One region of the Streptomyces sp. NPDC037290 genome, then DNA from elsewhere that is predicted to be linked to it. Evidence: riboswitches for the same ligand, from Rfam matches in the RefSeq annotation. Region 1 holds a riboswitch; the other holds the start of a gene.

The links. Region 1 has a riboswitch for cobalamin ahead of nicT (Nickel transporter NicT). Riboswitches for the same ligand answer to the same signal wherever they lie in the genome.
Region 2: linked by a shared signal. The riboswitch ahead of ACZ7HQ_RS05545 (cobalamin biosynthesis protein) and the one ahead of nicT (Nickel transporter NicT) in region 1 are both predicted to bind cobalamin.

The regions. Positions count from the first base shown of each region.
Region 1 is NZ_JBVJVZ010000011.1:53,443-60,877, forward strand. Features, by position in the region: gene ACZ7HQ_RS31350 (XdhC family protein) at 1-186, opposite strand, end outside; gene ACZ7HQ_RS31355 (MarR family winged helix-turn-helix transcriptional regulator) at 183-617, opposite strand; gene ACZ7HQ_RS31360 (TetR family transcriptional regulator C-terminal domain-containing protein) at 642-824, opposite strand; partial or broken gene ACZ7HQ_RS31365 (3-oxoacyl-[acyl-carrier-protein] synthase III C-terminal domain-containing protein) at 841-1,002, shown strand; partial or broken gene ACZ7HQ_RS31370 (serine hydrolase) at 1,201-1,396, opposite strand; gene ACZ7HQ_RS31375 (LysR family transcriptional regulator) at 1,594-2,481, opposite strand; gene ACZ7HQ_RS31380 (alcohol dehydrogenase catalytic domain-containing protein) at 2,574-3,662, shown strand; gene ACZ7HQ_RS31385 (ArsR/SmtB family transcription factor) at 3,874-4,239, opposite strand; cobalamin riboswitch at 4,319-4,508, shown strand; gene nicT (Nickel transporter NicT) at 4,536-5,642, shown strand; gene ACZ7HQ_RS31395 (FUSC family protein) at 5,836-7,435, opposite strand, start outside.
Region 2 is NZ_JBVJVZ010000001.1:1,203,137-1,210,571, forward strand. Features, by position in the region: gene cobN (cobaltochelatase subunit CobN) at 1-2,253, opposite strand, end outside; gene ACZ7HQ_RS05540 (cobyric acid synthase) at 2,250-3,758, opposite strand; gene ACZ7HQ_RS05545 (cobalamin biosynthesis protein) at 3,755-4,699, opposite strand; cobalamin riboswitch at 4,806-4,946, opposite strand; gene ACZ7HQ_RS05550 (hypothetical protein) at 5,086-5,313, opposite strand; gene ACZ7HQ_RS05555 (inorganic phosphate transporter) at 5,348-6,595, opposite strand; gene ACZ7HQ_RS05560 (lysozyme) at 6,739-7,435, opposite strand, start outside.

The DNA.
Region 1 (7,435 bases):
GGCGGTGCGCTGGATACCGTCGCTGATCAGGTCCACCGCCGCGTCGGTTCCGTAGCGCCGCACGGCCAGCCAGGTGAGGTGGACGTGCTGGCGGTGCCCGAACCGCTCGGCAGCGGCCATCACCTCCCCCATCAGCTCCGTGAACGCCGACGTCTGCTCGTTCGCATCGTGTTCGTTCGTGCTCATGCCCCGTCCTTGATCAACGCATCCAGCACGGCGTGGAACCCGGCGATCGCTCCGGCAGGCAGTCCGGCCAACGCTCGGCTCTCGAGGTCGGCCAGCGTCTGCCTGATCAGGGCCGCTGTGGCGCGTCCGGACTCGGTGAGCTGGATCAGCACCGAGCGGCGGTCGCCGGCCCGCGTGCCCCGGGTGATGTGACCGCGTCGCTCCAACCGGTCCAGCACGCCGGTCAGTGTGGTGGGGCGCGTGCCGACGGCAGCGCCCAGCTGGGACACGGTACGGCCCTTGCCGTCCGCGAGGTTGGCCAGGGCGTTGATCTCGGAGGCGGTCAGATCGAGGTCGACGAGCTCGGCGGCGATCAGCTGCAAGGTGGCATGGGTGGCGCGCTGCAAGGTCAGCAGCACCGACGGGGCAGGTGATGCGGTTTCGGACTTCACGCTTTCGGATACTACGGAATCGTATTAATGAGTCGCAAGCTTCCGCCCCGGGCGCGGGTGGATCTCCTGGTTGAGGGCCAGATAGAGGCCGACCAGCTCGTACACGACCTGTTCCGGGTCGGTGTCCGCCGGCAGTTCGCCCGCCGCCACGGCTGCGCGCACCTCGGCGGCGAGGCGCCGACGCCAGATCCGGGCGAACCGGGCCACCGAAAGCACGGTGATCGCCCATGTCGTGGTCGAGTCCGGCAACACGTCGGCCGCGTCCGTCCCTCTCGCCCTGTCCACACTCGTCGAACGGGGCGAACTCCGCACCGGCGCACCGGTCCTGCTTCTCGCGTTCGGAGGCGGACTGTCCTGGGCAGGTCAGGTCATCGACTGCCCTTGAACCCTTCGAACGAGCCGCCGGGAAGACGTCCGCAACCTCGCCGGCAGCGCTCGACCGGTGCCACGGGTTGAACGCGCACCGCCGGCACCGGGATTCGTCTGCACCATGCCGTTGGCGGCGGCCCGTCAGCAGGTGCGGTATCCAGCCGTCGCAGCAGGCCGACCTGGCCGTCCCCGTACGTCTGCGCGCCGCGGGCCGTCAGAAGGCACGCAGCGCGTCGACGGCGATGCGCGCGGCCGTACCGATCACGGCGTCGGCGGCGGGGAGGGAGGCGGCGGTGTTGGCGGTTCTGGTGAAGACGGCGACGGCGTAGCGGCCGCCGTCGGGGTACGACGACACCCACCTCGTTGCGCACCGTCGGCAAGGTGCCGGTCTTGCCGGCGACATGGACGTCCCGCGCTGACGGCCGGGGCGCCGTCCGAGGGCTCGTCCACCCGCACCGCGGCAACGTGGCCGTGGCGTGCGTGGAACAGGGAATCACCGGCGGCGGGTCCGCCGGCCCCATCCTCCACAGCCTGCTGACCACTGTCGGGCGCTGAGGGGGCTGACGTTGATGAGCAAGCTCCCGTCCGCGGGCCCAAGGGGCCTGGTTCACCGTGTGATCGCTCGTATGACGGCCGTGGTTCCTGGGGCCGCCGGGCCGGGAAGCCGGGCCACGAGGATCCGGCGGACCTCGGGGGGTACTCCGTCCACGCGCAGCAGGCTCACGCCGTGCGGCAGCACCGGCGACATGCGGGACGGGACGGTTGTCACCCCGAAACCACCCGCGACCAACTGCAGTTTCGTCAGCCAGTCGCGCGTGCTGTGGACGATGCGCGGCCGCCCGGGCAGGCCGGGCCAGACGCCGAGCAGAGGCTCGGCACCCGTGGACGGAGTGGTGATCCAGGGGGCATCGACGAGTTCGTCGACGGACACGGTGGTGCGGCCCGCGAACAAGCCGGTGGTCGACGCTCCCACGAGCAGTTCGGTGTCCTCGACGGTTTCGATGTGCAGGCGGGGCGACTCACCGTCCGACGGCCGGTGCGGCGGGCGGGACGTCAGCACGGCGACGTCGATCGAGCCTGCCCGCAGGGCCCGGAGCAGGCCCGGTGTGGTGCCCTCACGCGTCGTGACCGTGAGGCTCGGGGTGTCCGTCGCGAGGCGCGTGAGCAGACCGGGCAGGATCACTGCCCCGGCGCTGGGGAAGATCCCCAGCCGCACCGGCTCCGTCTGCGGAACGGATCCGGTGAGCTCGTGCTCGGCCGCTGCGACGGAGTCCAGGATCGTACGGGCGTGCCGGAGCAGGGTCAGGCCGGCGGGTGTGAGGTGCACCCCGTCGAAGCGGCGCTCGAACAGGACGGCACCCGCGCTCCGTTCGAGGGCCGCCGCCTGGCGGGAGACCGCCGACTGGGTGTAGCCGAGCTGGGAGGCCGCCGCGGTGAAGCTGCCCGACTCGGCCACCTGCCGCAGGACCCGCAGAGCGGTACTGGAGAAGTCCATGCGCACCACGCATACCACAGATGCGAGATCGTCGCTTGGCGCATGCCCTCCGCGCTCCTAGCCTCAAAACAGGACGATCAAGGAGGTCGCAGATGCGAGCAGCAGTCCTGACGGAGTTCGGTGCACCGCTCACCGTGCTGGAGATGCCCGATCCCGTGGCAGGCGGTGGCGAGGTGCTGGTCGCGGTCCTGGCGGCCGGCGTCGCCCCGTACGCCGGGGAGGTCTTCGGCGGCCGGCGGAACTACCCGCTCGAGCCCCCTGTGGTCCCCGGCACCGGCGGCGTCGCACGGATCGTCAGCATCGGTCCGGACGCCACCCGGCTGCGCGTCGGCGACCTGGTGTGGTGCGACTGCACCGTCCGCTCCCGTGACGACGCGCTGACCCCCGACATCACGCTGCAGGGCTGGAGCTCCCGCGGCGACGGCGGCGCAAGGCTCGCCCGGCACCTGCACGACGGGGCGTTCGCGGAACTCATGCGGCTGCCGACGGAGAACGTCTACCCACTGCCCCGGGAAGCGGAGGACGACCCGGCGCGCTGGTCCTCGCTCGGCGTGTACGCCATCCCCTACGGAGGGCTGCTGGCGGGCGGCCTCGAGGCCGGCGAAACACTGCTCGTCAGCGGAGCCACCGGCAACCTCGGCAGCGCCGCGGTCGCCGTGGCGCTCGCCATGGGGGCGGCCCGGGTGATCACGCCGGGCCGCAACCGCGGGGCGCTCGGCCTCCTCGCCGACCGGTTCGGCCCGCGCGTGCGCCCGGTCGAACTGACCGGAGACGAGGACACCGACCGCGCGGCCATGTCCGCCGCCGCCGAGGGACGGATCGACATGGTGCTCGACCTGCTCCCGCCCGCCGCGCCCACCTCGGCCGTGCGCGCGGCGGCCATGACCGTTCGCGAGTACGGCCGCGTCGTCCTGATGGGCGGCGTCGGCATGCTCGGCGGTGCCGACCTCGGACTCCCCTATCCGTGGATCATGCGCAACTCGGTCACCGTGCGCGGCCAGTGGATGTACCCACGCTCGGCGAACACCGGCATGATCCGACTCATCGCGTCCGGTGCGCTCGATCTCGGTCCGGAACGGATGCGAACCTTCCCCCTCGATGCCGTCAACGACGCCGTCGAGTACGCCGCCGCACACGGCGGACCGTTCGACCGCACCGTCCTCACCCCGCCTGCGGACTGACAACCCCGGTTCGGTCAGGCTGACCGAGCGGGCGGTGCGGTGCGGTGCGGCAGCTTTCGGCGGCGCCGTTGAAGCTGCCGGCCCGTAAACCGTGCAGCCAACTCCGGCTGCCGCGGGTGTATTTCGCCCTCTGCCGGCACAGCCGTTCGCCGCAGCACCCGGCCGGGTCACGGTCCGCGACGGCGAGGTGGAGGTGGTGGTGGACGGACGTTCACGGAAACCGGCCGGTCGACGCGCAGTGTTCGAGCAGCGCGGAGACCGGGCCGTCGACGAGTCGGTAGCGCACGACGCGGCCGTCCTTCTCGCCTTCCACGACGCCCGCCGTCCGCAGCAGCCGCAGGGCCTGGGACACGGCGGTGTCCCGCATCCCGGTGGCGACGGCCAGGTCGGAGACGGCGATCGGGCCCGCCTCGTGGAGGGCCAGCAGCAGGGACAGCCGCCCGGGATCGGAGAGCAGGGCGAAACGGTCGGCCAAGGCGCGTACACGCCCGGGGTCACCGACGGCGGCGATGGCGTCGCAGACCCGGTGGCCGTCGATGGTCCGCTGCCCGGCACGTTCCGCGGGGACGAGATGCATGCGCTCATCATCGCAGTCGCCGACGTGAGCCTCCACACCTAATCAGTTGTGCAGCCTTGCAGCCTCGACCTTCTGCCTTCTAGGGTGGGCGGGCCGTGGTGTTCGGGAAGACCGGTGACAGTCCCTCAGGGGCTCAGTCCGGAGCGGCCCTCGCCACTGTGATCGGGGAGTTCCCGCCCCATGCGATGCCACTGGCCTCACGGCCGGGAAGGCAGGGGCGGGCGCGATGACCCGTCAGCCAGGAGACCGGCCACGGCAGCACGAAGCTGATCCACGAGGTGCTGGAGCGTGACCGTATGACCGTGTCCCAAGGCGTGCCCGAAACCGGCGCCGCCTCCTTCCGCTGGCGACGCGAGGACACCGTCCGAACCGCCGGCCTCCTGGCCGTGATCGTCGCTCTGCACGTGGTCGCCTTCGGGATCCTCTTCCTGCTCGTGGTCCCGCACCACTACGAGGTCGGGACCAAGGCGTTCGGGGTCGGGCTGGGCATCACGGCCTACACCCTCGGCATGCGGCACGCTTTCGACGCCGACCACATCGCCGCGATCGACAACACCACCCGGAAGCTGATGGCCGACGGCAAGCGGCCGGTGTCGGTGGGCTTCTGGTTCGCGCTCGGGCACTCCAGCGTGGTGGTCGTCATGGCCGCGCTGGTCGCCGGCGGCGCGAAGCTCGCCGGCACCCTGATGAACGACGGCTCCAGCACGCACCAGGTCCTGGGCACCGTGGGCACCACCGTCTCCGGCGGCTTCCTCTACCTCATCGCCGCCCTCAACCTCGTCGCATTGGTCGGCATCGCCCGCGTGTTCAAGGCGATGCGCGCCGGACGCTACAACGAGGCCGAGCTGGAAGCCCACCTCGACTCGCGCGGCTTCATGAACCGCATCCTGGGCCGTCTCACCAAGTCCATCCGCCGCCCCGGCCAGATGTTCCCGCTCGGCTTCCTCTTCGGTATCGGCTTCGACACCACCACCGAGGTCCTGCTCCTCGCCCTGGCCGGCAACGGCGCCGCCGCCGGCCTGCCCTGGTACGCGGTCCTGTGCCTGCCCCTCCTCTTCGCGGCGGGCATGAGCCTGTTCGACACCCTCGACGGCACGTTCATGAACTTCGCCTACCAGTGGGCGTTCTCCAACCCGGTGCGGAAGGTGTTCTACAACCTCACCATCACCGGCCTGTCCATCGCGGTGGCCTTCTTCGTCGGCACCATCGAGCTGATCGGGGTGCTGCACGACAAGCTGGGTCTGAGCGATGACGTCTCCGGCTGGATCGCGGGCCTGGACCTGGACAACGTCGGCTACGTCATCGCCGGCCTGTTCGTGGTCGTCTGGGCCGTGGCGATCGCCTACTGGCGCCTGGCCAAGGTCGAGGAGCGCTGGAACGCCCGCACCGCGGACACCGGCTGACGGCACGCCGTACCGCCTGGGCCGTGTCAGTCGTCCCCCGCCGGCGGCGGATCCTGGCGGCCACGTCGTTCTGTTCCGTCTCCCACCAGGGACGTACCCGGTCGGGGGACGGTGCCGGACCGCGGTCCGGGCCCCCTCGGCGCGCGCCCACTGGAACGGGATCGCGAGCAGGACGGGCAGCGCGACCTGTGTGTCAGTGGACGGCGTTCCCCTGCGCCGCCGCGGCGAGGCTCGGCTGGAGGCGGCGGGCGGCGTCGACGTGGTCGCCGGTCCAGATGAGGCGGACGGCGGTGGCCGTGGCCTGGCCCCGGCCGTCGACGAGGTCGGTACGGACGGACTCCGCGAGCTGCGATGCGGTCTGGGGACGGAGGGGAACGGGATCGGGGATGGGGGCCTTGTGACCGAGGCTCGCCGCGAAGCCGCAGTACCACTCCATGACGCATGCGGCAGCGCCGGCGATGGCACGGTGGGCGTCGGTGCGGGGGTGGTTCGCCTGCGTCGGAGCGGCTCCCTGCCACAGGGAGACGACGGCGTCGGCGGCCAGGCGCAGCGCGGCCACGCCGGTGACGAGTGCGGTCATGTCGGCCAGGGACAAGGGCTTGGCGCCGCGTTCGGCCAGGTAGGTGCGGAAGGCGTCGTCGAGGCGCCGGGCGGAGGCCGCTGCCTCGTGGCTCTGCCGCACCGGTTCGCCGCCGGGATCCTCCGGGTCTGCGGGGCCGAGGGCGTAGTGCACGGCGTCGACGAGGTAGCGGGCACTGTCCGTGTACGCCGTGGCGAGGGCCTTGTGGACGGCGGCCGCGGCGCCGCGGGGCCAGAAGAACAGCGCGACGACGATGCTGACCGCGCAGCCCAGCGCGATGTCCTGCACGCGGAAGAGGACGATGTGCCAGTCGGGGTTCTGGCCGACGTTGAAGAGCACCACGAGGGTGACGGTGAAGGCGGCCTGCCCCGCGGTGAAGGAGATGGCCGCCGGGGCGATCCCGGCCACCAGGACGGCGGCGGGAAGCAGGAACCACAGGGCGGTGCCGTGGTGCCCGATGAGGTGCAGCAGACCGGCGCCGATGAAGGAGCCCACGATGGTGCCGAGCACCGCGCGCAGGGCGTTCTGGCCGGTGTTGAGCGCGTTCGAGCGCAGTACGGACAGGGTGCCGAGCAGCACCCAGAACGAGTGCTGTACCCCGGTCAGGTCGGCGAGGAGCACCGCGATGGCGAGTCCCACGGCGCCGCGCAGGCTGTTGTGCAGCCACACCGAGCGCAGTCCCAGGTGCGCCGCGGCCCGTTCGCGGGCCAGGGCCAGCGGTGCGGTCCGTGCACCCGGTTCACGGCCGAGGAGCCGGTCGAGCCAGGGGCGTTGCCATGCCGTGGCGGCCAGTTCGATGTTGCCGGCGATCTGCAGGACGGCGTACCCGAGCTCCTGGGCGCGGAAGGACAGGTCGAGTGTGGCGATGAACCCGACGGCCTCCGCGGGACCGTCACCGCCCGGGTGATCGGCGGGCAGGCGCCCGGTGGACGTCTTCTCCATCCCCTGCATGGTCCGCCGCAGCTCCTCCATGGAGGTCCGCAGCGGGCCGGCGTCCCCCCGCAGGGACATCAGCAGGTCCGCGGCGTGATCGAGGACGTCGGCGGCGACGAGGCGCACCGTGCGCGCGGCCGGATCGCAGGCCGGGGGCTCGTCGGTGTAGGGGGGTCGGTCCGCCAGGATGGTGCTCAGCCAGGTCAGCTCGTCGACCAGGCGGACCACGGCGCGCGACGTCGTGGACAGGCCGGTGGGGCGGTACGGGGTGGTGTCGAAG
Region 2 (7,435 bases), on a different contig from region 1:
GTCCCAGCCCCGCGCCTCCATCGCCTCCGCGGCCCGCCGGCACAGCTGCTCCAGCAGGTCGATGGCGTCGGAGGCCGTCCGCGCCGGACCCTCGACCAGGTCCGTCAGCTCCGCCGGCACCTTCACCGGCGCGCCCGGCTCCGCGAGCAACTCCTTCTCGATGAGCCCGAAATGGGCGGCGAAGGAGGCCCTGAGCCCCGGCAGCGCGTTCGCCTGTCCACCCCACACCTGGGACGCCCGCAGCACGGCCAGCACCAGGTTCACACGGGGCTCGCCGACCGGGCCGCCGCCCAGGATGTGCAGACCGTCGCGGATCTGCACGTCCTTGATCTCACACAGGTAGCCGTCGATGTGCATGACGAACTCGTCGAACTCGTCGTCGTCCGGCTGCTCGGCCACATGCAGGTCGTGGTGCAGCTCGGCGGCCTTGACGAGGGTCCAGATCTGGGCGCGGACGGCCGGGGCCTTCACCGGGTCCAGGTCGGAGACGAGCGCGTACTCGTCCAGCAGCTGCTCCAGCTTGGCCAGGTCGCCGTAGGTGTCGGCGCGGGCCATCGGCGGCACCAGGTGGTCGACCACCGTGGCGTGCCCGCGCCGCTTGGCCTGGGTGCCCTCACCGGGGTCGTTGACGATGAACGGGTAGACGAGGGGGAGGTCACCGAGGACGGCGTCCGGAGCGCATCCGCGCGACAGACCCAGCCCCTTGCCCGGCAGCCACTCCATCGTGCCGTGCTTGCCCATGTGCACGATCGCGTCCGCGCCGAACGAGTTCTCCAGCCACCGGTAGGCCGCCATGTAGTGGTGCGAGGGCGGCATGTCGGGATCGTGGTAGATCGCGATCGGGTTCTCGCCGAAGCCGCGCGGCGGCTGGATCATCACGACGACGTTCCCGAACTGCAGGGAGGCGAGCACGATGTCCTCGCCGTCGACGTACAGACCGCCCGGCGGCTCGCCCCACGCCTCGGTCATCGCGTCCCGCAGCTCCGGGTCCAGCTTCTCGAACCAGGCCCGGTAGTCGGCCAGCGGCACGCGCGCGGGCGCCGCCGCCAGCTGCTCCTCCGTGAGCCACTCCACGTCGTGGCCGCCGGCCTCGATCAGCCGGTGGATCAGCTCGTCGCCACCGGCGGGGTAGTCGGTGAGCGCGTACCCGGCGTCGCGGAGCGCGTCCAGCACCCGCACCGCCGAGGCGGGCGTGTCCAGACCGACGGCGTTGCCGACCCGGGAGTGCTTGGTCGGGTACGCCGTGAAGACCAGCGCGACCTTCTTCTCGGCGTTCGGCCTGTGCTTCAACCGGGCGTGGCGCAGGGCGATCCCGGCCACCCGCGCGGCCCGTTCCGGGTCGGCGAGGTACACCGGGACCCCGTCCGGTCCCTGCTCCTTGAACGAGAACGGCACGGTGATCAGCCGGCCGTCGAACTCCGGGATCGCGACCTGCATCGCCGCGTCCATGGGGGACAGGGCGGCATTCGACTCCTCCCACGCGGCCCGCGAGGAGGTGAGGCAGAGCCCCTGCAGCACCGGGATGTCCAGATCCGCGAGCGCGCCGATGTCCCAGGCCTCCTCGTCGCCGCCCGCCGAGGCCTGTGAGGCGTGCGTGCCGCCGGCCGCGAGCACCGTGGCGACCAGCGCGTCGGCCTTCGCCAGCAGCTCGTACAGCCCGGCGTCCGCGCCGCGCAGCGAACCGCAGTACACGGGCAGGGCGTTCGCGCCCTTCGCCTCGATCGCCGCGCACAGGGTGTCCACGAAGGCGGTGTTGCCGCTCAGTTCGTGCGCCCGGTAGAAGAGCACGCCCACCGTCGGCCGGCCGCCCCGGACCTCGTACGAGCCGTGGACGCCGTACTCCGGCATCTTCCGCGGCTCCTCGAAGCCCTCGCCGGTCAGCAGCACGGTGTCCGACAGGAACCGGGACAGCTCCAGCAGGTTCGCGGGACCGCCCTCGACCAGGTACTTCAGCGCCTCCGCCACCACACCGGCCGGCACCGACGACTCGGCCATCAGCTCTGCGTCGGGGACGGCCTCGCCGCCCAGCAGCACGGTCGGGATCCCGGCCGCCCTCAGCGCGGCCAGCCCCTCCTCCCAGGCCCGCTTGCCGCCCAGCAGCCGTACGACGGCCAGGTCCGCGCCGTCGAGCAGCTCCGGCAGCTCCTGCCCGACGTCCACCCGGGTCGGGTTGCCGATCCGGTAGTCCGCGCCGGAGGCCCGGGCCGCCAGCAGATCCGTGTCGGCGGTCGACAACAACAACACTGTGCTCATGCGGGCGCTCCCGGTGGAATGAAAGGCAGTCCTTGCGGCGCGCCCGACTCGATGAGCCGCCACAGCGCGTCCGTGTCCGCGTGCTGTTCGATCAGGTCGCCGAGCCGGTCGAGCTGCTCCTCGCGCAGCGCGGCGAAGGAGGTGTCCGGCGCCGGCACGAAGCGGCGGCCCGCGGCGGCGGCCACCTCGCGCAGAAAGGCCCGCCGGAAGCCGTCCGACTCCAGCGAACCGTGCCAGTGCGTGCCCCACGTCCGGCCGACCCGGCAGCCGTCGAGGAAGGCCTCCCCGCCCTCGATCGTGGCCACGCCGTGGTGGATCTCGTACCCCTCGACCGGCTCGCCGAGGGCTTCCCCGACCGGCCGGGTCAGGGTCTTCTCACGGGCGAACCGCACCCGCACGGGCAGCACACCGAGCCCGTCGACCGCGCCGGCCCGCGACTCGACCTCGTCCTCGATGTGCCCGCCGAGGATCTGGAAGCCGCCGCAGATGCCGAGGACGGGGCGTCCTTCGGCGGCCCGCCCTACCAGCGCGTCGGCCAGCCCGCGCTCGCGCAGCCACTGAAGGGCCCGTACGGTCCCGCGCGTGCCCGGGACGACGACCAGGTCCGCGTCGGCCAGCTCCTCCGGGCGGTCCACGAACCGCACCACGACCCCCGGTTCGGCGGCCAGCGCGTCCACGTCCGTGAAGTTGGACATCAGCGGGATCGCGCACACGGCGACGCGCAGCACGTCCGCACCCAGGGGCGGGGTCACGGCGGACTCGCGGACCGTGCCGCGCAGCGACACCCGCAGTCCGTCCTCCTCGTCGATGCCCAGCCCGTGCCGGAACGGCAGCACGCCGTACGTCCGCCGCCCGGTCAGGCCCTGGAGCATGTCCAGCCCGGGCTCCAGCAGGCTGACATCCCCCCGGAACTTGTTCACCAGGAACCCGGCGACCAGTTCCTGGTCCTCGGGCGAGAGCAGGGCGAGGGTCCCGAAGAAGGACGCGAAGACGCCCCCGCGGTCGATGTCCCCCACCACCAGCACGGGCAGCCGCGCGTTCCGTGCGATCCCCATGTTCACGATGTCGGTCCGGCGCAGATTGATCTCGGCCGGGCTGCCCGCACCCTCACAGATCACCGCGTCATACGTGCCCCGCAACTCGGCCAGACAGTCCAGCACCGTGCCCAGGAGCTTCTGCTGGCGCCCCCCGTGGTAGCCGCGCGCGCTCAGCTCGCCCACCGGCCTGCCCAGCAGCACCACCTGGCTGCTCTGTTCGCCGCCCGGCTTGAGCAGCACCGGGTTCATCAGCGCCGTCGGCTCGATCCGGCACGCCTGGGCCTGCATGGCCTGCGCCCGCCCGATCTCCGCGCCCTCACGGGTCACGAAGGAGTTGAGCGACATGTTCTGCGCCTTGAACGGCGCGACCTTCACACCCTGGCGCACCAGCCACCGGCAGATCCCGGCCGTCACGACGCTCTTTCCGGCGTCGGAGGTGGTGCCGGCGACGAGGAGACCCCCGCTCACTTGCCACGTCCCTTCACGAGTCGGCGCGCGGCGAGGGTGACGCCGAGCGCGAGCAGGCCGACGCGGCGGGAGAGCCGTACGGCCCGGTCGATGTCGGTGACCTGGACGGCGCGTCCGGCCCTGCCGTTGAGCACGGGGCGGTGCTCGACCCGGCCGCCGTACGACAGCGTGCCGCCCAGCCGCACCCCCAGCGCCCCCGCGAACGACGCCTCGACGGGCCCGGCGTTGGGGCTCGGGTGCCTGCGGGCGTCGGCCTTCCAGGCGCGCAGGGCGCCTCGGGGGTCGGCCCCGGCCGCGGCGGCGAGTACGGCGGTCAGCCGGGCCCCCGGCCAGCCGGCGAGGTCGTCCAGCCGGGCGGAGGCCCAGCCGTAGCGCCGGTAGCGGGGGGACTTGTGACCGACCATCGCGTCCAGGGTGTTGACGGCCCGGAAGCCCAGCAGCCCCGGCACCCCGGCCACCGCCCCCCACACCAGGGCGCCCACGACGGCGTCGGAGGTGTTCTCGGCGACCGACTCGACCACGGCCCGGGCGATCCCGTCGGCGTCCAGCGCCTGCGGGTCCCGGCCGCACAGGTGCGGCAGCCGCGCCCGTGCCGCCGCGACGTCCCCGCGTTCGAGGGCGCGTCCGACGGCGCGGGCCTCGCGGGCGAGTGACGTACCGCCGACGACCGACCAGGTGGCGGCGGCGGTCAGCGCGAGGGAGGCGGTGGGGGAGCGGCGTACGGCGCGTGCGGCCGCCGTGCCGAGTGCGACGGCGCCTCCGGCGCACACGACGGTGTGCAGGGCGCCCCAGCCACGGTGGTCGTGCCACAACGCGCGGTCCACGGCAGCGGCCGCTCGCCCGAACACGGCGACCGGATGCCCGCGGCGCGGATCGCCGAGGAGGAGGTCACCGAGAAGGCCGGCGGCGGCGCCGTACGCGTAAGTGCGATCGGCACCCATGGGCTCAGCCGGCCGTGGGTACAGGAGCGGGCCTGGTGCGGGTCCTTGTCCTTCGGCAGCCGAGCATGGCGATCCGTGTCCTCACTCAGGGTATCCGCGCCCTGGTTCGACGAGAGTCGGCGGTGAGAGTTCCTGGCTCCCGGGGGTTCTTCCCCGGTGACAGTGGCGGGACCGCGCCGGATTCACACCGGCTTCCTCTCCTGTCGCCGTACATGGCCTGGGCAGTCCACCACGCGCCCGGAACGGCCGTCAACTTGCCGTTGACCTGCGCGGGGAGAGTGTGCCGATCCCCACACCGTGGCGCCCGTGGCCCCTGGGTACGGCGAAGGCTCCCTTCCGCAACGGACGGAGGGGAGCCTTGGTACCGCCTGGTTCCTGGCGCTTGGTCAGGCCTTGGCGACGATCAGGTAGATGCCGTACCCCACCGCCGCCGCGCACGCGGCGAAGCAGACGTAGGCGCCCGTGACGGCGAGGCCGGCGGAGCCGCCCTGGGCCGCGGCCTTCTCGCGCCGGGCCAGACCGTTGATGCCGAGGGTGAACAGGGCCACCAGGCCCACCGTGAAGGCGAGGCTGACGCCGAAGACGGAGCCGAGGGCCGCCCAGTCGATCTTCATGGGGATGCTTCCTTCAGTAACCGGGGTGACCGGGTCAGACGGTGGCCGGCGGCGCGGCCGGAGTCGCGGGCTCGGCTGCGGCCGGGGAGGCGATCGTCGCCGTCAGGTCCTCGACGATCGTGCCCGCCGGGGGCGGGGTCACCGCGGCGATGGCGGTGGTCACCACGCCGGCCGGCTCCTCGGTGTCGGTGACGACGTTGGTGTGGTCGACGACCTCGCGGCGGGAGATCTTCCAGATCGCGGCGCTCGCGGCGACGAGGAAGACGGCGACGGCGGCGGTGCCCCAGTCACCGAGGTCGGTGACGGACTCGGCGCCCGCGCCGACCAGCGCGGCGGCCGGCAGCGTGAGCACCCAGGCGACGGCCATGCGGGTCGCGGTGGACCAGCGGACGACGCCGCCCTTGCGGCCGAGGCCCGCGCCCATCACGGAGCCGGAGACGACGTGCGTGGTGGAGAGGGAGAAGCCGAGGTGGGAGGAGGCCAGGATGGCGGTCGCGGCGCTGGTCTGGGCGGCGAAGCCCTGGCGCGGCTCCAGCTCGGTCAGGCCCGTGCCCATGGTGCGGATGATGCGCCAGCCGCCGATGTAGGTGCCGAGCGCGATGGCCAGGCCGGCGGAGAGGATGACCCAGGTGGGAGGGTTGGACCCCGGGGCGATGGCACCGCCCGCGATCAGCGCGAGGGTGATGATGCCCATCGTCTTCTGGGCGTCGTTGGTGCCGTGGGCGAGGGAGACCAGTCCGGCCGAGGCGATCTGGCCGGCGCGGTAGCCCTTGCGGGTGGCCTCGCCCTCGGCCTTGCCGCCGATGCCGTAGGAGAAACGGGTGGCGAGCATCGACGCGAGGCCCGCCACGACCGGAGCGGCCACCGCCGGAAGCAGCACCTTGGTGACCAGCACGTCGCCGTGCACGGCACCGAAGCCGGCGGAGGCGACGGTGGCGCCGACCAGGCCGCCCATCAGGGCGTGCGAGGAGCTGGAGGGCAGGCCCATCAGCCAGGTCACGAGGTTCCAGAGGATCGCGCCGACCAGGGCGGCGAAGATGACCTCGGGACGGATGCCGGTCTCGTCGACGAGACCCTTGGAGATCGTGTTCGCGACCTCCACGGAGAGGAAGGCGCCCACCAGATTGAGAGCGGCGGACATGACCACCGCGATCTTGGGCTTCAGGGCGCCTGTCGAGATGGTGGTGGCCATCGCGTTGGCGGTGTCGTGGAAACCGTTCGTGAAATCAAACGCGAGTGCGGTTACCACCACAATCGCGAGGATCAGCGAGAAGCTTTCCATTTACCCAGGCAATCGTTCGAGGTCATTGGCTGGATGAACGTAGGCAACCTGGGTGAACGGAAGATGAACTGAGGCGGGCGTGGCGGTGTCCGGAGGGAGTGGGTGCCGTTCCGTTTCGCTCCCGCGACCCAGGCGTCCCTTGGCTACCGGCCCCGCGCGAGGGTCCGCAGCCGGCTCTTGGGGCCGTTGAAGAGATTCTGGTCACCCGGCAGCCGGCCCTTGCTGCCGTACTGCCAGATCGTCCAGTACTGCCATCCACCGGGCAGCTTCCCCGGACGCGAGGTGCCGTGGCGGGCGATCCACAGGGGGTTGCTGGAGAACGCGTGGCTGTTGCCGGTGCACAGCTTCCACCACTGGGCCGTCGTGTAGATCACGGGGCGGCGGCCGGTCTTCCGCTTGACCTCGTTGCTGAAGGACCGGATCCAGCGGACCATCCGCTTCTTGCCCAGCCCGTAGCACTTGTGCTTCTTGTTGTACGGGTTGTACTCGATGTCGAGCGCCGGCGGCAGGGTCCAGCCGTCCGCCCGCCAGTCGCCGCCGTGCCGCACGAAGAACGCGGCCTGCTGGGCGCCGGAGGACTTGTCCGGCAGGGCGAAGTGGTACGCGCCCCGGATCAGGCCCGCCCTGCGCGCCCCGTCGTACTGCTGGGAGAAGTAGGGGTTGCGGTAGGTGGTGGACTCGGTCGCCTTGACGTAGACGAACCGCGCGCCCTTGGACCGGGCGGCCGGCCAGTTCACGCGCTTCTGATGGGACGAGACGTCGTGTCCGCGGGGCTTGCCCGGGGCGGCCGGCGGCGGAGGCCCCGCCGCGGCGGGCGCGGTGCCCGCGAGGGCGAGCGCC